Regions from separate parts of the Pelotomaculum sp. PtaB.Bin117 genome, predicted to be linked through region 1. Evidence: riboswitches for the same ligand, from Rfam matches in the RefSeq annotation. Region 1 holds a riboswitch; the other holds the start of a gene.

What was found. Region 1 has a riboswitch for cobalamin ahead of A4E54_RS03495 (sirohydrochlorin cobaltochelatase). Riboswitches for the same ligand answer to the same signal wherever they lie in the genome.
Region 2: another riboswitch for cobalamin. It lies ahead of A4E54_RS00730 (DUF4430 domain-containing protein); the one in region 1 lies ahead of A4E54_RS03495 (sirohydrochlorin cobaltochelatase).

The regions. Positions count from the first base shown of each region.
Region 1 covers NZ_MVQM01000055.1:10,784-29,124, forward strand. Annotated here, with positions in the region: gene A4E54_RS03425 (histidine triad nucleotide-binding protein) at 1-122, opposite strand, end outside; gene mtaB (tRNA (N(6)-L-threonylcarbamoyladenosine(37)-C(2))-methylthiotransferase MtaB) at 215-1,525, opposite strand; gene A4E54_RS03435 (16S rRNA (uracil(1498)-N(3))-methyltransferase) at 1,530-2,279, opposite strand; gene prmA (50S ribosomal protein L11 methyltransferase) at 2,281-3,204, opposite strand; gene dnaJ (molecular chaperone DnaJ) at 3,226-4,347, opposite strand; gene dnaK (molecular chaperone DnaK) at 4,457-6,307, opposite strand; gene grpE (nucleotide exchange factor GrpE) at 6,367-6,978, opposite strand; gene A4E54_RS03460 (TCP-1/cpn60 chaperonin family protein) at 7,049-8,620, opposite strand; gene hrcA (heat-inducible transcriptional repressor HrcA) at 8,634-9,674, opposite strand; gene hemW (radical SAM family heme chaperone HemW) at 9,799-10,947, opposite strand; gene lepA (translation elongation factor 4) at 11,058-12,863, opposite strand; gene A4E54_RS03480 (ABC transporter substrate-binding protein) at 13,101-14,051, opposite strand; gene A4E54_RS03485 (ABC transporter ATP-binding protein) at 14,066-14,860, opposite strand; gene A4E54_RS03490 (FecCD family ABC transporter permease) at 14,870-15,937, opposite strand; gene A4E54_RS03495 (sirohydrochlorin cobaltochelatase) at 15,951-17,207, opposite strand; cobalamin riboswitch at 17,323-17,589, opposite strand; cobalamin riboswitch at 17,880-18,070, opposite strand; gene A4E54_RS03500 (hypothetical protein) at 18,194-18,341, opposite strand, start outside.
Region 2 covers NZ_MVQM01000024.1:231-4,951, forward strand. Annotated here, with positions in the region: partial or broken gene A4E54_RS00720 (hypothetical protein) at 1-1,004, shown strand, start outside; gene glmL (methylaspartate mutase accessory protein GlmL) at 1,041-2,462, shown strand; cobalamin riboswitch at 2,443-2,635, shown strand; partial or broken gene A4E54_RS00730 (DUF4430 domain-containing protein) at 2,845-4,721, shown strand, end outside.

The sequences.
Region 1 (18,341 bases):
AACAACAGGTGGGCAGGCGCCTCTGGCTTAAGATCCTTAAATGCCATGACAAAGTCGTCTTCATACACAACTTCTGCAGGTATCTCCTTGTTAATAATTTTACAAAAAATGCAATCCTGCACTTAACCACCTCCTCCCTGGAGAGAAATGACATAAAAAAAGACATATAACATTATTATTATTCAACACCAAGAAAATAAATCCTGCTTAGCGCTCAAACAATCCTGCCTTTTATGGCGGCACCCCGGACTTCTTCAGCCTTTACTTTCACTATCGACCCAATCAGTTCCCTGCTCCCGGGAAAAAGCGCCCGCACGTAATTATCCGTGAGACCTTCATACAACCCGGCTTCTTCCTGATACTGCCGCTCAACCAGCACTTCCAGCACCTGTCCCAGCAATGAGGCAGCAAAGCCGGCCGCCATCTGGCCGCCCAGTCCGATTAGCTTGCGGCTGCGCGCTTCTTTAACCGCCGGTTCAATCTGGCCGGTAAAACCGGCCGCAGGCGTACCCGGGCGGGGCGAATATTTAAAAACATGCAATTTGCTAAACGAACTTTTCTTCAATAGCCGGTAAGTATTGTTATAACATTCATCTGTCTCTCCCGGGAATCCGGCCATCACATCAGTGGTCAGACCCAAACCGGGAATATTCTCCCGCAAAACATTCACCAGGCGGGTATATTCCCCGGCCGTGTAGCGCCTGCCCATTCTCCGCAGCACCTGATCATCGCCGCTTTGCAGCGGAATATGTAAATGCCGGCAAAAAACAGGGGAGCCGGCCAGAATTTCCACCAACTCCGGGGTAATATCATTTGGTTCTAGCGAACTCAGGCGCACTCTTGACAAACCCGGTATCAATACCAGCCTGTTCAACAGTCCGGCCAGGGTGACACCGTCCGCCAGGTCCTCACCGTAAGAGCCGGTGTGAATACCTGTAAGTACGATTTCCTTATATCCCGCAGCTGTCAGCTCGCGGGCCATTTCCAATATTCTTTCCGGGCGCCTGCTGCGCAGCGACCCTCTGGCATACGGAACAATACAATATGTGCAAAAATTATTGCAGCCGTCCTGAATCTTTAAGTAGGCGCGGGTTCTTTCCTGAAGAGGCAGCGCCGGAATCTCTTCAAACTCACCATCGTTTTCTAAACTGCTGACCGCATTTACAGGCATAAGACCCTTCTCCGCGGTTTCCACCAGTTCCACCAATTTTGTCCTGTCCTTCGTGCCTACCACCAGATCCACACCAGGTATCGCCAGGACCTCCTCCGGGGAAACCTGGGCGTAACAACCGGTGACGGCAATCAACGCGCCGGGATTGGTCCTGGCGGCGCGGCGGATCAATTGCCTGGACTTGCGGTCACCCAGATGTGTTACCGTACAAGTATTGATTATGTAAATATCAGCTTCTTCCTCAAATTCCACCAGGCGGTAGCCCCGATCACGGAAAGTCCCCGCCAGCACGGCTGACTCGTACTGGTTGACCTTACAGCCCAAGGTGGTTATGGCCACCCGTTCACCCTTCACTTAATCATCCCCCAAGATCGCCCCACTGGTAAAGAATCATCGTCAAAACAGCCAGACCCGCGGTTTCAGTGCGCAAGATCCGCGGCCCCAAAGTTACCGGGCGGACACCATGCAGCCGTGCGCGCTCCACCTCCCCGGCAGAAAAACCTCCTTCCGGACCGATAAAAACGTATATCTCCACCGGCGGCTTGCCGTACTGCAAAAAACCCTTCAACGACTCCGCTTTTTCCTCTTCCCACGGCATCAACGCCACAGCTTCCGCCGGCAAGGCGCCCAGCACCTGTTCCCAGCTTTTAGGCCCGCTGATTTCCGGGATATCCGGACGCCGGCATTGTTTAGCCGCTTCAAGGGCTATTCTCCGCCAGCGCTCCCACCGTTTAAGCTGTTTGTCCCCTTCCAGCTTAACCACCACCCGCTCGCTCAACAGAGGAATCAATCCATTCAATCCCAACTCGGTGCCTTTCTGAATGATTAAATCCATCTTGTCACTTTTGGGGATACCCTGCACCAAAGTAACCTTCGGCAAGTCTGGGGGCGCCGCGGCGAACTCCTTTTCAATCGTACAGGAAACATCTTTCTTGTCGACCTGTTCCAACACCGCCAAATACGATTTACCCTTCCCGTCAGACAAAACAATTCTACCACCGGCACCTAAACGAAGCACCTTGGCGATGTGGACCGCATCGGTTCCGCTTAAGACAACCCGGCCTTCTCTTATTTGATTTGGCGCCACGAAAAAATGGGACAGCTTCATCCTAACATTTCTCTCCCACAAAGGCCACCCAATGACCCTCACCCAACTGGTCGCGGACAGCCAGTCCGTACGCTTCCATGGCGGCGTGCACCTCTGCAGCGCGGCCGCGGATGATTCCCGAGGCGATCAATACGCCGCCCGGAACCAGCGCCCTTGAAGCGTACGGGGCTAAACTAATGATCACATCGGCGATAATATTCGACACGATCAGGTCGGCCTGACCTTCCACCAAGTCCAGCAGGTTGCCTTGAACAACACGGACTATTCCAGCGACCTGATTCCTGGCAACGTTTTCCAAAGCCACCCGGCAGGCTGTTTCATCCAGATCCGTGGCCGTCACCCGGCCGGCGCCCAGCTTGGCGGCGGCCACCGCCAGAATACCGGAACCGGTGCCCACGTCGTAAACCGTGGCGCCGCTGCGGACATGCCTCTCCAATAAACGCAGGCATAACAAAGTAGTGCTGTGCGTGCCGCAGCCGAATGCCATGCCTGGCTCCATTTCTATAACCAGATCGCCTTCTTTACGGTTCCACTCTTCCCAGCAAGGTTTGACCACCAGCCGTTGGCCCGCCCGCACCGGTTTATAGTAAGCGCGCCAGGCATTGGCCCAGTCTTCGTCGGCGACCCGGCGGGTGCTTACTTCCGGCGCCGGACTTAGCGCCAGCCGCTCTAAAGCCTGGCGGAAATCACAAAGCCTGCGGTCCAAATCCTGATCCGCCGGGAAATAAGACTTGACCAGCGGCCAACTGTGCCCGGACACTGTTCCGGGAATACCCCACTCATCAGGGTGGGTTTCCGCGGCATACCTGAGGATAACAGCAGGATCTTCAATAACCACGCCGCCGCTTTTCAACTCTTCGAATAATCCGGCCACCGCTTCAACCGTGCCGGGCAAAGTGCGAACAGTAATTTCCAGCCAGTCCACGCATTTATCTCCCTTGTTATTTTACCCCATAAAAGCATCTTTCATTTTTTCAAAAAAACTTTTATCGCCTGAAGCGTGCCGGCGCTCGCTGTCGATGCTGTTGAATTCTTTTAACAATTCCTTCTGCCTGTCATTGAGCTTGGTGGGAGTAATCACTTTAACTCGCACGTGCTGATCTCCCTGGCCATAACCGTTGATATGGGGGATACCTTTGCCTTTAATACGAAAAACAGTGCCTGATTGAGTGCCTTCAGGAATTTTTAACTTGGCTTTGCCGTTCAGAGTCGGGACATCTAACTCGTCACCCAGCGCCGCCTGGGCGAATGAAACCGGTATTTCACAAATCAAGTCATCGCCTTCGCGCTTAAAAACACGGTGCGGCTTGACGTGAATATATACATAGAGATCACCAGGCGGGCCGCCCCGCGAACCGGCTTCGCCCTCGCCCGCCAGGCGGAGGCGGGAACCGCTGTCCACTCCGGGCGGCACGTTGATCTTGATGCTGCGCGTCTTGCGCACCTGGCCGGTGCCCCGGCAGGTGGGACAGGGTTTGTCGATAATCTTGCCGGCGCCGCCGCAGCGGTCGCAAGTGCGCGACTGAACAACACGCCCGAAGGGAGTGTTCTGAGAATACTGCACTTGGCCCGCGCCGCCGCATGTCGGGCAGGTCTGGGGCTTGCTGCCCGCCGCCGCCCTGCTGCCGCCGCAGGTGCTGCAGGTTTCCACGCGCGGCACCTTTATCTCGCGCTCCATACCGAAAGCGGCGTCTTTTAAGCTAATTTCCATATCCGTCCGGATGTCGGAACCTCTTTCCGGGCCGGTGCGCCTGCGTCCGCCGCCACCAAAAAAAATATCAAAGATATCGCCAAAACCGCCTAAATCTCCAAAACCCCCGCCAAAGCCGCCAAAGCCCTGACCGTTGGCATCAGCGTGGCCAAAGTGATCGTAACCAGCCCTTTTATCAGGATCACACAAAACGACATAAGCTTCGTTGATCTCTTTAAACTTGGCCTCCGCGTTCTGGTCACCCGGATTTGCGTCCGGGTGATACTGGCGCGCAAGTTTACGGTAAGCTTTTTTTATCTCGTCAGTGGTCGCATCTTTGGATACGCCAAGTACCTCATAGTAGTCACGCTTAGCCATCTATCCACCACCTTAATATACTAAAACAAAGGAAAGGGGAACCGAAATTCCCCTCAAAAGGTTTCCTTAACTTATATATTATAATATAAAAATTATATTGGCTATTTTTTTATTTATCTTCCTTTACTTCAAAATCCGCGTCCACCACATTATCTTTATCGCCCTGGCCGCCGCCACCGGCGTAGCCGGCGCCGGCGCCGGCATTACCGGCTTGTGCCTGATCCTGACCGGTATTTTGGTACATAGAAGCAGTCAGTTCATAAAGCGGTCCGGTGATAGCTTCCAGTTTCGCTTTAATGGATGCTATGTCGCCGCCCTTCATGGCTTCTTTTAATTCGTCAGTGGCCTTCTGCAATTTTTCAACGGCGGCCGCGTCGGCCTTATCCTTGAAGTCCTTAATAGTTTTTTCAGCCTGGTAGACCATACTGTCGGCCTGGTTGCGGGTCTCCACTTCTTCTTTGCGTTTGGTGTCTTCCTCGGCGTATTTTTCGGCGTTCTTCACCATTTGATCAATTTCTTTATCGTTCAGGTTAGTGGAGGCGGTTATGGTCATACTCTGTTCCTTGCCTGTCCCCATATCCTTGGCGGACACGTTGACAATACCGTTGACGTCAATATCGAATTTTACCTCGATTTGCGGCACACCCCTGGGCGCGGGCGGAATACCGGTGAGGGTGAAACGGCCCAGCGTCTTGTTGTCCCCCGCCATCTGGCGCTCGCCTTGGAGTACATGTATCTCAACCGAAGTCTGGCCGTCCGCCGCAGTGGAAAAGATCTGGCTCTTGGCGGTGGGGATGGTCGTGTTGCGGTCGATCAGCCTGGTAAATACCCCGCCTAATGTCTCAATACCGAGGGAAAGCGGCGTCACATCCAGCAGCAGCACATCCTTAACCTCTCCCCCCAGGACTCCTCCCTGAATAGCGGCACCCAACGAAACACACTCGTCCGGGTTAATCCCTTTATGCGGCTCCTTGCCCAAATACTTGCGTATGGCTTCCTGCACCGCGGGTATTCTGGTTGAACCGCCCACCAATAGGATCTTGTCGATGTCCTTGGGCTGCAACCCGGCGTCGGACATGGCCTGGCGGGTAGGGCTCATCGTCTTCTCGATCAAATCGGCGGTCAATTCTTCAAATTTAGCCCTGGTTAAATTTACGTCCAAGTGTTTGGGCCCGCCGGCGTCGGCGGTGATAAAAGGCAGATTGATATTGGTGGTGGCAACGCCGGACAGTTCGATTTTAGCCTTTTCGGCTGCTTCATTCAAACGCTGCATAGCCATCTTATCGTTGCGCAGGTCTATTCCGGTTTCTTTTTTAAACTCGTCCGCCAGAAAATCAATAACCCGCTCGTCAAAATCATCGCCGCCCAGGCGGTTGTTGCCGCTGGTCGCCTTAACTTCAAACACGCCGTCGCCCAGTTCCAGAATGGAAACGTCAAAAGTGCCGCCGCCCAAGTCAAACACCAGCACCGTCTGCTCTTCTCCCTTATCCAAACCATAAGCGAGCGCGGCGGCTGTAGGTTCGTTGATAATCCTGAGCACTTCCAGGCCGGCGATCTTGCCCGCGTCCTTGGTCGCCTGGCGCTGGGAGTCACTGAAATAAGCCGGCACCGTGATGACAGCCTGATCGACTTTACTCCCCAGGTAAGCTTCGGCGTCTGATTTCATTTTTTGCAGAATCATCGCCGATATTTCTTGCGGGGTATAGTTTTTACCGTCAATCTTTACTTTGTAGTCGGTCCCCATGTGCCGTTTTATTGAACTAACAGTACGTTCCGGGTTGCTGACAGCCTGGCGTTTGGCCACCTGCCCCACCAGTCTTTCACCGTTTTTTGAGAATCCGACCACGGAAGGAGTTGTTCTGGCCCCTTCGGCGTTGGGTATTACTACCGCTTCCCCACCTTCCATAACAGCCACACAGGAGTTGGTGGTACCCAGGTCAATACCTATTATCCTAGACATATCAATTATTAACCTCCTGATAATTTTATCTTTATTATTAAAGTCCCATGCTAAATTTATTAAGATGATTTGGCAACTTTGACCATAGCCGGCCGGATTACCTTTTCTTTTAAATAATAACCGCGTTGAAATTCCTCAATTACCGTATTGTCCGGGTGTTCATCGGATTCTGCCTGCAGCACCGCCTCGTGCTTTGCCGGATCGAACTGCTCACCAACAGCTGGAATAGCCGCCAGCCCTTCGGCTTGCAGAACATCCTGCAGCTGCCGGTAAATCATTTCCACTCCGGCTTTATAACTCTCAATGGATTGACCTTCCGCCGCCAGAGCCCTGCCGAAATTGTCCAGCACCGGCAGCAACGCCACGATCAGCTGCTCGGAGGCATATTTAAAGAATTCTTCTTTCTCCTGGCGGGTTCTCCGCCTGTAGTTCTCATAGTCGGCCTGCACCCTGGCCAGGCGGTTGTAATAATCATCGGCGCGCGTCTTTTGCTCTTCCAATTGCGACCGTAAAGAGGCTAACTCACCATCCCCGTTTTTCTCCTCAATTGTGCCCGCGTCCTCCGCTACCGGGCCGTCGTCTGTTCCATTTTGCTTCGTTTCACCAGGTTCCACTTCCGGCTGATTTATTTTTACTTCCAGGTTCTCTTTAAATTCTTCTTCATGACTCACCTTACCCACACCTCGCAAAAAAGTATTCTCATTCTCCCATTCTGTCTTTTGACTACTGACTACTGCATAATCATTGATTAACGATGTCTTTATCGTGCATATCTTTTTCTTCCCGTTTTTTAATGATCGTGTCTATTCTCAAGATGGCTTCGGCCACTTCACCGGCCGCTTTCAGGGCATAGATTTTCACATTGGCCGGATCAACAACGCCCAGTTCATCCATATCGGCAACTTGCCCGCTGTCACAGTCAACCGCAAGGGAATGCTTGCCTGTTTCCACCTGGGCGGCAATGACGTCGCCCAGCTTCTCCAGCGGGTTGAATCCGGCGTTGGCCACAATTTGCGCCATGGGCCGCTTCAAGGCTTCAACCACGCAATCCACCCCGTATGCAGCCATTCCCCTGATCCCTTCTCTTACCTTCTCCACCTCGCGCGCCACCGCCAGTTCCATGGCCCCCCCGCCGGGGACCACACCCCCCTTGATAGCGGACTGGACGGAAGAAGCGGCGTCCTTGGCGATGCGCTCCCTTTCGCCGACCACCTCCGACGTGGCCGCGCCCACCAGCACGGTTGCCATGGGCTTTCCTTTGCCGCCCATTACCCATACCTGTTCCAGCTTTTCATCGCTGTACACCCTATCGGCGTAACCCAGGCATTTTTCCAGCTCATCAACCGCCTTTTTCAGGCCGGTGCGCTTGATCATTCTCGCGCCCGTCAGTTCCGACGCCTTGCGCAGTTCCTTGTTGGACACCCGCTGGACAACCATTATGCCATTGTCCGTGAGAATCTCTTCAGCCGCGTCGTCCACTCCGCGATCGACCAGAACCAGGCCAACTTGCAGGCCGGCTATTTTATTAATGTTATCTTTAAATTCAGCTTGTAGTTGCAGGTAACGGCTAAATCCCGCTTCGGTCCCTAAAGCCTCGTCTTCAATTTCCTCCGGCTCAAGGGCATCGTCAATCACCAGCACTTTTACCCGTTCCAGTTCCTTGGGCATCTGGCGGTTCATCCGCTCCTTGTTGATAATAACGCCCATAAAAACTTGATTTTCCGCCCCTTCTTCGGCAATAATAGTATCGGAAAATTTAAACGTGGGATCATCCCTGAGTTTGTCCTCACCTACCAACACCGCCGCCCGCACCACCAGATCGGCGATATCCCCATGCTCTCGTCCGGCCACCAGCGCCACCTGCCGGACCGCCGGGTCGCTTAGTCCTTCAACCGGGCGGGCTTGCTCAGACATTGCTTCAAGAGCTCTTTTCAAGCCGACACGCAATCCTTCAATTACCCGCGCCACGGGCACCCCTTTGGCAACCTGCTCAAAGCCGGCGCTGACCAGCGCTCCCGCCATCACCGTGGCCGTGGTGGTGCCGTCCCCGATCTCCTCCTGCTGCGCCTTGGCTATGTTAATCAGCATCCGCGCAGCGGGGTGATTGGCTTCCATCATTGTTAGTATCGTCACGCCATCGTTTGTTATTACCACATCTCCAAATTTATCAACCAGCATGGTGTCCAGCCCCTTGGGCCCCAGGGTGCCTTCCACCGCTGACGCGATGGCCCGGATGGCATTGGAGTTGGTCATCAGGGCGGCCAGCTTTTCATCTACCTCAGAACCGGAAATTGCTTCCTTCTTTAAGCTCAAACAGGGTTCCCCCTCACTTTCGCACGCCCTGGATCATCCGCTCCAGAGTCCGGGAAAGGTATTTTGTCAAATAATCAACGACACTTACCACTTTGGCGTATTCCATCCTGGTGGGTCCCAGCACTCCAAGAGAACCCATCTTGCGGCCACGCACAGTGTAAGGGGCGGAAATCATGCTGCATTCTCTCATATCCCACTGGTCGATTTCCCCGCCGATCCGCACAGTCACACCCTCATCCTCGCCCCCGCCTTCCAGGATATCGCAAAGAAGTTTCTCTTGTTCCATGATGCTCAGCATGGTCTTAATCTTTTCCACGTTGTGGAATTCAGGCTGATTTAACATATTAAATACCCCGCCGAGGTATATTTTATCCTCGAATTCAAGCGTCAGGCTATCTTGGATTAATTCCATGACTATGTCCAGAACATTTTTATGCCTGGCGAGTTCGGAATAAATTTCTTTGATTAGATTCAATTTAATGCTTTTCATGGTAAGACCTTGAAGCTTGTCGTTCAGCACCCTGGATATCGTTTCCATGTCCAAAGCGGTGATGCTCTCCGGTATCTCGATCATCCTGTGCTGCACAGCGCCGTTATCCATAACGGCGATTACCATGGCCCGGGACTGATGCATATATACAATCTGGACATGTTTCAGACTGCTGATGCCAATGCGCGGCGTCAGCACCATCGCGGTATAATGAGTCAATTGGGAGAGAAGCAGGCCTGTTTTATGAATCACCTGCCCGACATCTCTCACCTTGGCTCTATATTCCCGCCTGATTAACTCTTCTTCTTCCTTCGATAATTCCTGCTTTCTCATTAAAAAGTCAACATAATAACGGTAGCCGAGTTCCGACGGAATACGGCCGGCCGAGGTGTAAGGCTGTTCGATAAACCCCTGATCCTCCAGGTCTGCCATTTCATTGCGTATTGTAGCCGGGCTTACCCCCAGCTTGTATTTTTTGGCGATGGTCCGGGAACCGACTGGCTCAGCGGTGGCAATGTAGTCGTGAACGATAGCTAACAGTACCTTTTGCTTACGGTCTTCCATTACTTTGCCGGACCTCCTTCTTGTTAGCACTCTACGTTATTGAGTGCTAAAAACCTCTAAATAAAAAATAGCACTACTATAACGAATTGTCAAGGGAATTGGTGAAAAGTATGCAAATATTTTACTAATAATGGCTGCATACAAATTCTTTAAAAACTTCATTGCCGAGCGGCAGGCCTTTTGCTGTGAGGCGCAAGTATCCGTCCGCGAGTTCAATCAGCCCGGCTTCCCGCAAAGAAGCTATTTCCACCCGGTAGATGTCCTCCGCCCGCCGGCCGAAACGGTGGTAAAAAGCTTCCAGGTGAACTCCCTTGAGCAGCCGCAAGCCCAGAAACATGGTCTCGGCCATCTCATGCCGGACGATTGCGGCATCTCTTGCTGCCACCGGCAATTTCCCCTGGGCAAGACTGCCGGCGTAGCCCTTTATAGTGGAATCATTGGCGAAACGTTCACCCCGCAGGTAAGAATGCGCGGCCGGCCCGATGCCCAGGTAAGACTGATTAAGCCAATAATTCAGATTGTGAACCGACTCCCGGCCTGACCGGGCAAAATTGGAAATCTCATAATGAACATAGTCCCGCCCGGTCAAATAATCAATTGCCGTCTGATACATGAACAGTTCCAGCTCTTCAGAACAAGGCTCAAGCCCGCCGCTGGACACCGCCTGTTCCAGAGGTGTTCCCGCCTCCAGTTGAAGCCCATAGGCCGCTATGTGCTCCGGACCTAGAGCAGTAGCCTGGTCCAGTGATTCCAACCAGTCTTCTCCGGTTTGCCCCGGAATTCCGTAGATCAGGTCCAGATTCAGGTTTTCAAACCCGGCCTCCCTGGCCGCGCGGACAGCCCCGGCGGCTTCGGCGGCGGTATGGACACGCCCCAGCACCGCCAATATGTTATCCTGAAAAGCCTGCACCCCCAGGCTGAGCCTGTTCACCCCACCCTTCCGCAGCAGCGCCAGGGACCTGCGGCCAACCGTTCCCGGATTAGCCTCCACAGTTATCTCACACCCCGGCGGCAAGTGGAAATTTTTATTTACCTTTTCCAACACGGAAAGCAATTTTTCAACCGGCAGGCAGGTAGGTGTCCCGCCGCCGATAAAAACACTGGTGAGTATTTTATCATGTTCCGGTAAAATACCGCCATACATTTCTATCTCCTTAAACAAAGAATCCAGGTAGATTCCGGCTGCCCCTTTCGTATAAGGATAAGAAATAAAATCGCAATAACGGCACTTTCTAACACAAAACGGAACATGGATATATAAACCAAGGGTCATTGTCCGGACACCTCTAGTCGTTCAGAAGTCAGAATTCAGGAGTCAGAATTCAGAATAATTCGGGACAGTAAACCATTTTTTTATTCTGAATCCTGGCTCCTAACTCCTGACTACTTTTCAATGCTTAAGACCGCCATAAAGGCCTCCTGCGGTATTTCGACATTGCCAACCTGCTTCATCCGCTTTTTGCCTTCTTTTTGTTTCTCCAGCAGCTTGCGTTTGCGGGTGATGTCTCCGCCGTAGCACTTGGCCAGCACATTCTTACGCACCGCTTTCACTGTTTCCCGGGCGATAATACGGTTGCCGATGGTGGCTTGAATCGGGACTTCAAAGAGGTGGCGCGGAATCAGCCCCCGCAGTTTTTCCACCAGCTGACGGCCCCGGTAATAAGCCTTATCATCGTGAATGATTACAGAAAGAGCGTCAAGCACTTCACCGGCAATCATGATATCCAGCTTAACCAGGTTTGATTCCTTATACCCGGACAACTCGTAATCAAGCGAGGCGTAGCCCCTTGTCCGCGACTTGAGTTGATCGAAGAAATCAAAAATAATCTCACTGAGCGGCAGGTTATAAGTCAAAATGACCCGGCCGGCGCTCATATATTCCATGTCGGCGAAAGTGCCGCGCCGCTCCTGGCACAATTCCATCACCGCGCCTACATAATCTTTCGGACACATGATGAGCGCCCTGACAAAAGGTTCCTCAATTATTTCCACTTTGCCGGCCGGCGGCATTTTGCTGGGGTTGTCGATTTCCATTACTTCCCCGGCAGTGGTGGTAACCCGGTAAACGACGTTCGGTGCGGTGGTAATCAAGTTCAGGCCGTACTCGCGCTCAAGCCGCTCCTGGATAATCTCCATGTGCAACAGGCCCAGAAAGCCGCAGCGAAAGCCGAAACCCAACGCCTCGGAAGTCTCCGGTTCATATAGCAAGGAAGCATCGTTTAGCTTGAGCTTTTCCAGCGCGTCTTTCAGATCGTCATATTGTATGTTGTCCACGGGGTATAAGCCACAGTAAACCATCGGGGTGACCTTGCGGTAGCCGGGCAGCGGCACCGCAGCCGGGCGCCGGGCGTCCGTAACCGTGTCCCCTACCCGGCAGTCCTTGACGTTTTTTATGCCGGCAGCGATAAAACCCACCTCGCCGGTGCGCAGTTCACCGACAGAGAGGAGAGTGGGGCGGAATATTCCCGTTTCACTCACCTCAAACTCCCTGCCGGTAGCCATCATCTTAATCTGCATACCCTTAGTTACTATGCCCTCCATGACGCGAATATAGGCGATAACTCCCTTATAGGGATCGTAGTGGGAATCGAAAACCAGCGCCTTTAAGGAAGCCCCGGTCTGACCACCGGGCGGGGGTATTTTAGCCACAATTTGTTCAAGAATATCCCTAACACCGGTCCCGCTTTTAGCGGAAGCCAATATGCAGTCCGAAGCATCCAGACCGATCACATCTTCGATTTCCTGCTTCACTCTTTCCGGGTCCGCGCCGGGCAGGTCAATTTTATTAATGACAGGGATTATTTCCAGGTTGTGATCCATGGCCAGGTAAACATTGGCCAGCGTCTGGGCTTCGATTCCCTGGGCCGCGTCCACCACCAGCAGCGCGCCTTCACAGGCGGCCAGACTGCGGGACACCTCGTAGGAGAAGTCCACGTGGCCGGGGGTGTCAATCAGATTCAACTGGTATTCCCGGCCGTCCCCGGCCAGGTAATTCAAGCGCACGGCCTGCATCTTGATGGTAATGCCCCGCTCCCGCTCCAGGTCCATCTGGTCCAGCACCTGGTTGGTCATCTCCCGCTCGCTCAAGGCGCCGGTATATTCCAGCAGCCTGTCCGCCAAGGTGGACTTGCCGTGGTCAATATGAGCAATTATGCAGAAATTACGGATTCTATCTTTTTCCCACTCTATCAAAAAACTTCACTCCTTATTTCAAGCACAACTATATTATTATATCACCGGCGGAAATGGGCGGCAATTACCAAGGACTTCCCCCATTGAGGAAGTCCTTTATTTATATTAATTATTCATTATTAATTAACTCAATAATGTTATGTCAAATACGTGGCACTATTTAACAGACCGGCCCTGTTTTCTACGCCGATCTTTTGCAATATGTTCCGATTTGGTAATATTCAGTATTCAGATTTATATATTTTTAAAGCAATCCGGATACAGGATCCGTCCGAGCGCGGTAATGCCGTCCAATAACCGCATGGTGGGGCGTGATACCACCGCTTCGTCTACCAGGTAAACCTGATGTTCCCGGACGGCCTTGATGACCTGGTAACCGGGCCGCAGGTATATTTCTTCCTCCCTGACCTTGTTCATTTCACCTTTTTGCGCAATGTACACGTCAATATCCCGGGCACTGGCGAGAAGCCGTTCCTGACCATAGGAGGCTATGGTGCTGCCCTGTTTAACCGCGGGCGCGTCCGCCGCCACGTTGACGGCGCCGGCCTTTTCCAGGACAAAAGCGGCATTGGAATCCGGCGTGCAGGTGGTTATGTCCTTGGTCGTCTCAAAGAACACTTTTTTTCGCTCCTGCCAGGGTACCCCGGCCACTAATTCCTCAACCGTCTTTAGGCGGCTGTTGAATTCGGCTGCCAGCCCAGCGGCTTCTTGCTCCTTACCGGTCAGCCGACCCAGTTTTTGCAGGTACAGAAGAAATTGATCAATGTTCTCCGGGTACAGAACCGCGACGGGAATACCGGCCATCTCCAATTTTGCTATAAAATCCGGGTAATTGTTGGCTATGAAAGTCCTGGCAAGCACCAAGTCCGGCCCGGCCGCTATGATCTTTTCAGCGTCTTCCCGGAAGCTGTAGGAGGGTTTTGCCAGGGCGGCCGGCGGGTAGGTCTCGCTGTCGGACACCCCGATAATCTCTTCGTCCAGCCCGAGGGAAAAGAGATTCTCCGTATGCGCGGCGTAAAGCGAGATGATCCTCCGGGCCGGTTCCTCCAACCTGACCTCCTTGCCCAGGTCGTCCACCACCACCAGGTTGTCGGGCGCCGGAGCAGTCCGGGTTTGGCCGCATCCGGCCAATGCGGCACTCAGGGTAATGATAAAAAAAATAAACATCATTCCGGATCTCTTCATTCATCTTTCTCCTTTCATCCCGAATCGGGCAGCAAAGTTAAATGATACCTGCCGGTAACCGGATGTTTGTCTATCTCCACTTGCACATTAAAAATCTGCTTGATCACTTTTTCGTTAAAAACAAGGTCTCCGGGACCTTCGCAAGCTACCTGCCCTTTTTCCATGTATATAAAATAATCGCAGAACATCCCGGCAAGGTTCAAATCGTGCAGCGCGGCAATGACCGTCACGCCTTGCCTCGTGTTCAACCTTTTAATCAGTTTAAGCAAATCTATCTTGTGGGAAATGTCCAGATTTGACGTAGCCTCATCCAAAAACAGCACTTGCGGCGTCTGGGCCAGGGCGCGGGCCAGAATCACCCGCTGGCGCTCCCCGCCGCTCAGGCTGGTAACGGCCTTTTCGGCATAGTCCAAAACCCCGCAATGTTCCATACAGCTGTAAACAATCCCCAGGTCTTCGTCAGTAAGCCTGCCCAGCCGGCCCAGGTGGGGTTTGCGCCCCATCATGACAACTTCCAGCACGGTAAAGGGAAAGTTGATGGAGCAGTCCTGGGGCACAACGGCGAAACTGCGGGCAATATGCCGGCGGCGGTAAAACCGCAGCTCCCTGCCCTGCCAAAAGACACGTCCGGCGGAAGGCTTCAGCACCCCGCACATAACGTTGATCAGGGTGGTCTTGCCGCTGCCGTTGGGCCCGAGCACGCCGTAAAAGCCCCCTTCCCGGATGTCCAGGCTGACTGTCTGCAGGGCGGGGTGCTTTCCGTAACACAAAGTCAAGTTGTCGGTCTTGATCAGCACCGTTTTTTCCAAAGTGTCCTCCTAAAACATCTGGCTTTTTGCCCTCATTTTGAAAATATAGCAGAAAAATGGCCCACCGAGCAGGGTGGTCAGGACCCCCACCGGGATTTCCGTGGCCAGCAGGTTTCTGGCGATGGTATCCGCTCCGCTTAGCAACAGGGCCCCTCCCACCGCTGATACCGGGATCAGGATCCGGTGATCAGGCCCCACCAGCATACGCATCAGGTGAGGGACGATCAGCCCCACAAAGCCGACGATGCCGGAAACCGAAACGCAGGCTGCGGTAATCAAAGAGCAAGTGACCAGGAGGATGGTAATGACTTTGCCGTCATCGACCCCCAATTGTCTGGCCGCATTGCTCCCCAGGCTCAGGACATTGAGGTCGTCGGCGTAATAGCAGCAGATCAAAAGGCCGGCCAAGACCGGGAGCAGGCATAAAAAAACGTGATGCCAGCCCCGGGAGGCAAAGCTTCCCATCAGCCAGAAGACAATTGAGCCGACTCCTTCGCCGGCCATACTCTTCAGAAAACTGATGGCCGCAGAAAGTATGGCGCTGACAATAACCCCCGCAAGGATCAGGTTGGTGACCGCCAGGGTGCCGTTAACCAGGGCGAGCCCGTATACGGCTCCCAGAGCCAGAAGAGCCCCTGCCAGGGCAAACAGGGGCACTGTCAGCATACCCAAGCCGCCGGGCAGGAAGATGCCGAAGAATATGGCCAGAGCGGCCCCGAAAGCCGCGCCGGTGGATACGCCGAGGGTATAGGGGTCGGCCAGGGGGTTCATTAGGAGCCCCTGGAAGACTGCCCCGGCGGTGGCCAAACCGGCCCCCACCAGGACAGCAGTCAAGATCCTGGGCAGCCTGATCTCCAGTATTACCGCCCGGTGGATATCGTCCAAACCGGCAAGCGCCGTGCCGTCGGCGGTCAAAGATGAAAAAATGATTCTGGCTATCTCCCAGGGCGGTATTTTAATGACGCCCGAGCCAGTAAAGATCAGACAGCCGGCGGTCAGGAGCACAGCCAGGACAAGTAAGACAAGCAGCCTTTGCTTTTCCTTTTTTCGTTGGACCAGAATTAATTTGCTTTGCATTTGAACCTTTCATTTATTTGTTAAATATATTGATGTTGCCGTCGGCATCCCAGTTAACCGAATAGCCAAGTCGCTTGCTGAAAAAGGACAGCGGAATCATCGTCGAGCCGTTGTTGGCTGCCTGGCATTCGGCATCCAACGCGGTTTCCACGCCGTTTACCAGCGCATAGCCGCTGCCGGGCCGGAAGGACACCGTCAGGCCACTTTTTTCAGCCACTGCCGCCCCCTCGTTTTCATCCCACGAAACACTAAAGCCCATGGCTTCAAAGGTTGGTCTCATCTGGGCCATGATAAAATCACCATCGGCGCGCGGGGGCTCGCTGTAGGCAATTTTTTCACCGTTAACCCGCACTTCCGCGTCCTTCAGGCTTTTCTCATCCAATTCCGCCATAGCCGCGGCCAGGTGTTTTACGAATATATCCACGATTGCTTTGTTCTCCAGAAGCCCCTTGAGCTGGGTATCGGTTTCATATCCGAGTCTGTTCAGCTGGGATTTCCAGGAGTCCTCCTCATCGCCGTCCAGGTCGTTCAGGGCATGGTCGCCGGCAATGTTCATAAAGGGTATCAAGGTTGCTCTTTTAACTCCGGACGCCGCCAGGTCTTTCTTCACTTCCTCCAGGCTGGGATAGCCTTCCACCGTGCCTAAAAACACATTCTTATACTCGTGCCGCAAAATATCGTTAAGCTTCCCGTAAGCGGAAGCGGAAGGGTGTTCGCTGCCGTGTCCCATCAGGACCACGGCGTTCGATGCGGTATCGGCGGGAAACTGGGAAGCGATGGCCTCCGACGCATCAACATAGTCCGCGTGGTGATAGAGAAGGGGTCTGCCCAGGGACATTTTCCTGGGGCCAAATTCACCCTCCGGCGTCTGAAGCGTCAGAAAACTGTTGACGACCTCCAGGAGATCGCTATATTCCTGTCCCGGGAAAATATGGTCCGACTGCACCACAACTTTCCCGTAACCCTCCGCTCTCAACTTGGACAATGCGGTGAAGGGAGCGTCGACAATCCGTCCGCCCCGCTTGGCTATTTTATCCCTGATGAGTTTTGAGGTGTAGGCCCAACGCACTTCAACCCCGGGGAAAGCATCCTTGACAGCTTGCTCCAGGTTGTTGTATGCCGGCATTGCGGACTGGACGCCTGTCCCGAAGGTAACCAGCAGAATGGCCTTTTTTTCTTTTTCGCTCTCTCCGGCCATCGCCGGCGCCACAGACAATAATACCAGGGAAACAATGAATATACCCATGATAAGCCTTTTGATACCTTGCATAAAGTCTCTCCTCCCTAACTCTGTTTAATATTGGTAAATTATTTAAATATTAACTAGGGAGGAAATATTGATTTTGCCAGGTACAACCCCAACACCCCCTTATCCGCGTAAGGTCCAACGCTGGGGAAAACAGGCAGGTTTCCTGGCTCCGGTTCATCGCTTGCCTTACGCCTTCCCGGGCAAAACCCAGTGGCAAAAGAGGGGGGGACATTCCTTCGTGAAATCGTCGAGGAAAAAGGAATTTCCCCAAAACCGAAGGTTTGCTCCTTCATTAAGTAAGACAGCTCTCCGTTACAGTGGCGGGACCGCGCCGGATTCACACCGGCTTCCCTTTTAACTCCCGTCCATCACAGGACGGGGCACCTGTTTTCCTAACTAAAAAAAATGAACGCCTTATCTCACATCACATAAAGCTGCAACTGCCGCCATTATCAAAGCTGCTCTTGGCTGGATGAAGTTTAAGTTTGTATTTCTTAAAACTTAGTATTAAAAAATGTTTCAGGGTAAAGGATTATTGGAACCCTGGCAAGGAGGACTTAATGAGGGCAGTATATCGAAAATTCAGGTATAGGGATGTAGAAAAACCCGGCTTTTCCGTAAAAGCCGGGTTTTAAAAGGCCTCACACCTTTATATATAGCACCCTCTAAGCACAAACCTTTCCACGGAAGGCAATACTTAATTTTGCCCAGGCAGGTATCCTGACTCGTGGCTCAAAGCGCATCTCCCGCCTTCCCAGGCTATCAAAAACCAGTGGCATTTTGGGAACTGCTCCCCACTTACAGTGGCCGGACCGTCCGGGATTCACACCCGGTTCCCTTTTCATCCCCGATATACCGGGGATACCTAAACAATTATTTAATTAAAAGTATACTAACACCGTTTAACTGCTTTGTCCACCATGCTTTTGAAAAAATATTCAGCCATGAACTAAAATAACCCCTGCCAAGGGGTTACCGTTTGTTTTCATCAATATCTTCTCTTATCTTTAGCCCTTTTTCCGGACGCTTTCAAAAGGCAGGGTCTGGAACCAATGTTCTAATCCTTTTTCTATCTGAAGCACGCGTGGTATAATATCTGAGAGGAACTTGTCCCGGAATGCTGCGGCGTTATTATTAGAGGACATTAAGATTTCG
Region 2 (4,721 bases), on a different contig from region 1:
TGAAATCTCCGATAATGTTGAATACTGCAGATGAAGACTCAAGGCTGCAATTGGAAATAGTTTTAGCAAGTGGTTGGTCCGGTTACTCATCGCGTAGTTTACAGGAAGTCATAGCGCACTGTAAAAATATCCCTTTAGATGAAATGATCCGCCATGGTCAATATGAGGATAGGCTGGCAGCTTACTATACTGAAGTAAGTACGCCGGTACTTAGCTTTATGGCTTCAAATTTGACGGGTTATGATATCGCGGCGTTTCATGTAATAACGGTCGTTACTCACATTTTGCTGGCCGCTGAGCAGGGTGTCAAGCATATTATGATGGAACATGGACTGGGTATGAACCTGGTGCAAGATGTAGCGATGTTGAAAGTTTGTGAAAAATTGACTAAGTATTATTTGGATAAATTTGGTTACAAAGATATTACTCTCACCACAAGTATTTTCCCCTATCTTGGTTCCTGGCCACTTGATGTAGATAAATCAACTGCCCTAATTGCCTGGAATACGATTATTGGAATTTTGGGAGGAGCTAATTCTATTTTCCTAAAATGCGCCGATGAAGCCTATGGTACTCCCACTAAAGAAGGTATGGCCTCTGCGGCCAAATTGGCTAGACACCTGATAAGGGTATTACGTAATCAAACTTTACCTGATAACAAGGAATTAGACATTGAAGAGCAGATGATAGAAGCAGAAGCACGAGCGGTAATTGAAAAACTATACGAAATGGGCGACGGGGATCTGGCTGTGGGGATGGTTAAAGGGGTAGAAGCAGGGGTCCTGGATACTATGTTCGCTCCCTGGCGCTGGTTAAAAGGGAATGTTCTTTTGGTCCGTGATGTCAGAGGAGCATTAAGATATTTGAAGCATGGCAATGTTCCCCTGCCAAAGGAAGTTATTGAGTACAATCGCGAAAAAATAGCCGAAAGAGAAAGAAAAGACAACATAACAGCGGAATTAAACACCCTGATTCATGATGTGGGCTGGGCTTCCAGGCTATAAATATATGTTGCAGAACCATAAAGGAGTGTAAGTAGTATGGACATTAATTTATTAATTGATTTTGGCAGCACTTACACGAAAGTTCTGGCGGTGGATTTGGATACTGAGACTGTCCTGGGGCAGGAGCAGGCGGTTACAACAGTTGAAAGCAGCATCATGGTTGGTCTTCAGAACGCCTTGAATAAACTATACACAGCGAATCCGGTTATTAAGGAGGAAAAGATAAACAAAAGATTGGCCTGTAGTAGTGCTGCCGGAGGTTTGCGAATAATTGCCATCGGTTTGGTGCCTGAATTGACACTGGAAGCGGCACGCCGGTCTGCTCTAGGCGCCGGCGCGAAAATTGTGGGGTCTTATGCCCACGAATTGGATGAGGAGTCCATTTGTGAAATAGAAGCGAATACGTGTGACATGATTATGCTTAGTGGCGGAACTGATGGCGGGAATAAAGAAGTAATATTGCATAATGCCCGGGCGCTAGCCGGATTGAAAAAAAATTTAGTTGTTTTGGTTGCCGGAAATAAGGTGGTACGTTCGAAAATTAAAGAGATATTTCTAAGCGCGGGCAAACAAGTGGAGGTTACTGAGAATGTTTTGCCCGATGTCAATGTGATCAATGTTGAACCGGCACGCACAGCCATAAGAAATATTTTTATGGAACGTATTGTTAAATCAAAGGGACTGGATTCAGCCCAGGCATATGTGGGAAGTATTTTGATGCCCACGCCTATGGCTACTCTTCGTGCGGCTAAATTACTTGCCGAGGGCACCAAAGATGAACCTGGACTGGGGGAATTGCTTATTGTTGAAGTGGGTGGAGCAACGACCAATATACATTCCGTAGGGCATGGGTATCCGCGGGATGGGAGTGTGATTCTGAAAGGGTTACCTGAGCCCTATGCTAAAAGGACAGTGGAAGGTGATTTAGGAATTCGCTGGAACGCTCATACCATATTCGAATTAGCCAATGACCGCTTGAGAGAAAATCTACAGCTAAACAATTATCAAGAAAGTATACCGCATGTTGAAGAAGTTACCCGCGGTATGGGGGGAAATGTTGGCTATGTCCCTCAAGATGAGCAGGGCTTCCTTTTAGACACCTCCCTGGCCAGAACTGCTGTTCAGGTGGCCATGGAAAGACACGCGGGCACACTACGGGAGGTTTCCGGCTTTGGAGGATTAGTGCCTGTTCAGTACGGCAAAGATCTAACGGATACCAAGGTGGTCGTAGGTACCGGTGGTGTATTTCGTTATGGATTGTTTCCGCATAGTATCCTTGAAGGTGTCCTTTTTGATTCTCGCGCTCCTTTTTCGCTGAAGCCCAAAGAACCTTGCTTTTATGTAGATAAAGGATACGTTATGTATGCCGCGGGTTTACTTGCTGATGTTGCGCCAACCAAGGCTTTGAGGATATTAAAGAAACATATTCAACAAATTAGTAAACAAATTAGTAAGTAAGGATGTGAACCAATTCCCGGTTTACAGATGAAAGGGAATCGGGTGCAAATCCCGGACGGTCCGGCCACTGTAAGTGGGGAGCGGCTCCCATGATGCCACTGGGTCTTTTACCCGGGAAGGCGGGAAGTACGCCATGAGCCACAAGTCAGGATACCTTGATAATAATGTAATTACTGCTTTTAACCTTCCTGGGAAAGGTAAGTGGTGAATTTGAGCGCTGATAGTATTCTATGGCTCAATATATTACCCTGGCTTTTTCAAAGGCCGGGGTTTTAGTTTTCAAGAAGGGGGGTTGCGCAAATTGTGTTACAGTTACCCAAAAAAAATAAAAATATTTAATTTGTTGACGGCACTACTTGTCATACTGAGTTTACTCTACTCTATGACAGCTGGTCTTGGAGCATATTTACAACCCTGTTACGCCGATACCGTTTCAGTGGCCGGGATGGCTACTAAGGCGGTAGAATTTATCAACACAAAGTACCAAAGCGGTGAGAGCATTGACGGTTATGCTGCCTATGTCCTGGACCTGGCCGGCGAGGACCTGATGGCAGTCAAATGGACAGCCGGCGGCAAGACCTTGAAAAACAAGATCGAAAGTCTGGCCGACCTCCTCGGGGACAGCAACAGCTTAATCACGTACATAACGTCCACTCAGAACGCCGACGGCAGTTTCGGACCTCTTGCCAACGAGTACGGCACCAAAGCGCCGCTGCTGGCTCTGGCGACGACCAGGGCCGACACTGTCGGCGCCTCCGTTTACGACCAGGTGAACAACTCCATCACCCTTGCCGTTTCCTATTTTAAGAACGGCTACCAGAGCGGCAGCATGTCTTATGTGGCAACCGGCTGGAATTTTGATTACCGTTGCGTGGAGGCGCTTGCCGCTGCCGGCGAAGACCTTGCGTCGGGCGGCTGGACAAAAGGAAGCGTCTCTTTAAAGGACCGGGCGGTCGCCTCGGCTGATACCGTGGCGGCAAACCCCGCCGCGCAAAACGCCGTGTCTCTGGCCAAGGAACTTACCGTTCTCCGCGCCGTTTACCCCGCCTCGCCCAACATAAATATTCTGGCTGACGCGATAATAGCCCAAAAAGACACTTCCGTTCCGGGGCAAATCAGGTTCGGCGGCAATATCTACGACGATGTCCTTGTCCTGACCGCCCTGGGCAAGGCAGGCAGGCTCGGAGATGTTGACCAGGGTAAGGCGCTTGCTTACCTCAACACGTTGAAAACTGTCCACAATAACAGCTGGGGCGTAGCTACCGGGGCCGCCTGGGGAGGCTTTAACCCGGCGGAGTCCGACCTGACGGCCCAGGTGATCAGCGCGCTCAGCTACTTTGCCGACGCCAACAATCACGGTACCGGCGTGTATAACTCCATACAAGACGGTCTTACCTACCTGGCCGACATCCAGGACCCGGACACGGCGGCTATTACGGCCCAGTGGGACAGCACGTTCGCCACGGCTGAAACTCTTATCGCCCTGAAATCCCTAGGCAAGACCTATGATGAATATGCTGGCGCCGCGTCGTCCTGGCTGAAAGTATCCAGGACCAAGACCATCGCCCAGTGCCTGCTGGCGCTCAGCAAATGGAATGACGACACGACCCGGCGCGACCGGCTGGCCAACCTGTTGGCAGGCAGGCAAAAGCACGCCGGGCCGGGGCAGGGTTCCTTTGAAAACAGCGTTTACAGCGACATGTGGGCCTTTATCGCCCTGGGCGAAGCCGGTCGGACGGGCGGCATCGACAGCGCCGCAGCGAAGAACTACATCCTCTCCAAACAAGGCGCGGACGGCTCGTGGGGCGAAACTTTCGGAAGCGATTACTACGCCGACTTCCTGTCCACCACCCAGGCTATCCGGGCGCTCACCTACCTGCCCGATCTGTCGGACCAGCCGGTACAGACCGCGATTGACAACGGCCTGGCCTACCTGAAAGGTTTGCAGCAGGCAGACGGCGGTATCTATTCCACCTGGGACGACCCGGCGGTGGACAACTCAGAGCTTATTGTCACTCTGCACAGGCTGGGCAAAAATCCTTCCGCCAACGAATGGAAAAACACGGGCGGGCTAACCTCCGTCGACTGTCTGTTGAACAATATAATGAACGCCGACGGCAGCTTCGGCACGGCCAAAAACGTATTCGGGGCCGCGGAGGCGCTGTCGGCCCTGCTAATGGTCACAGGCCAGGGCAATCCCTGCACAGGCGACAACCAGCCTAACCCGAACCAGGACGAGTACAGCGTAAGCATCGCCGT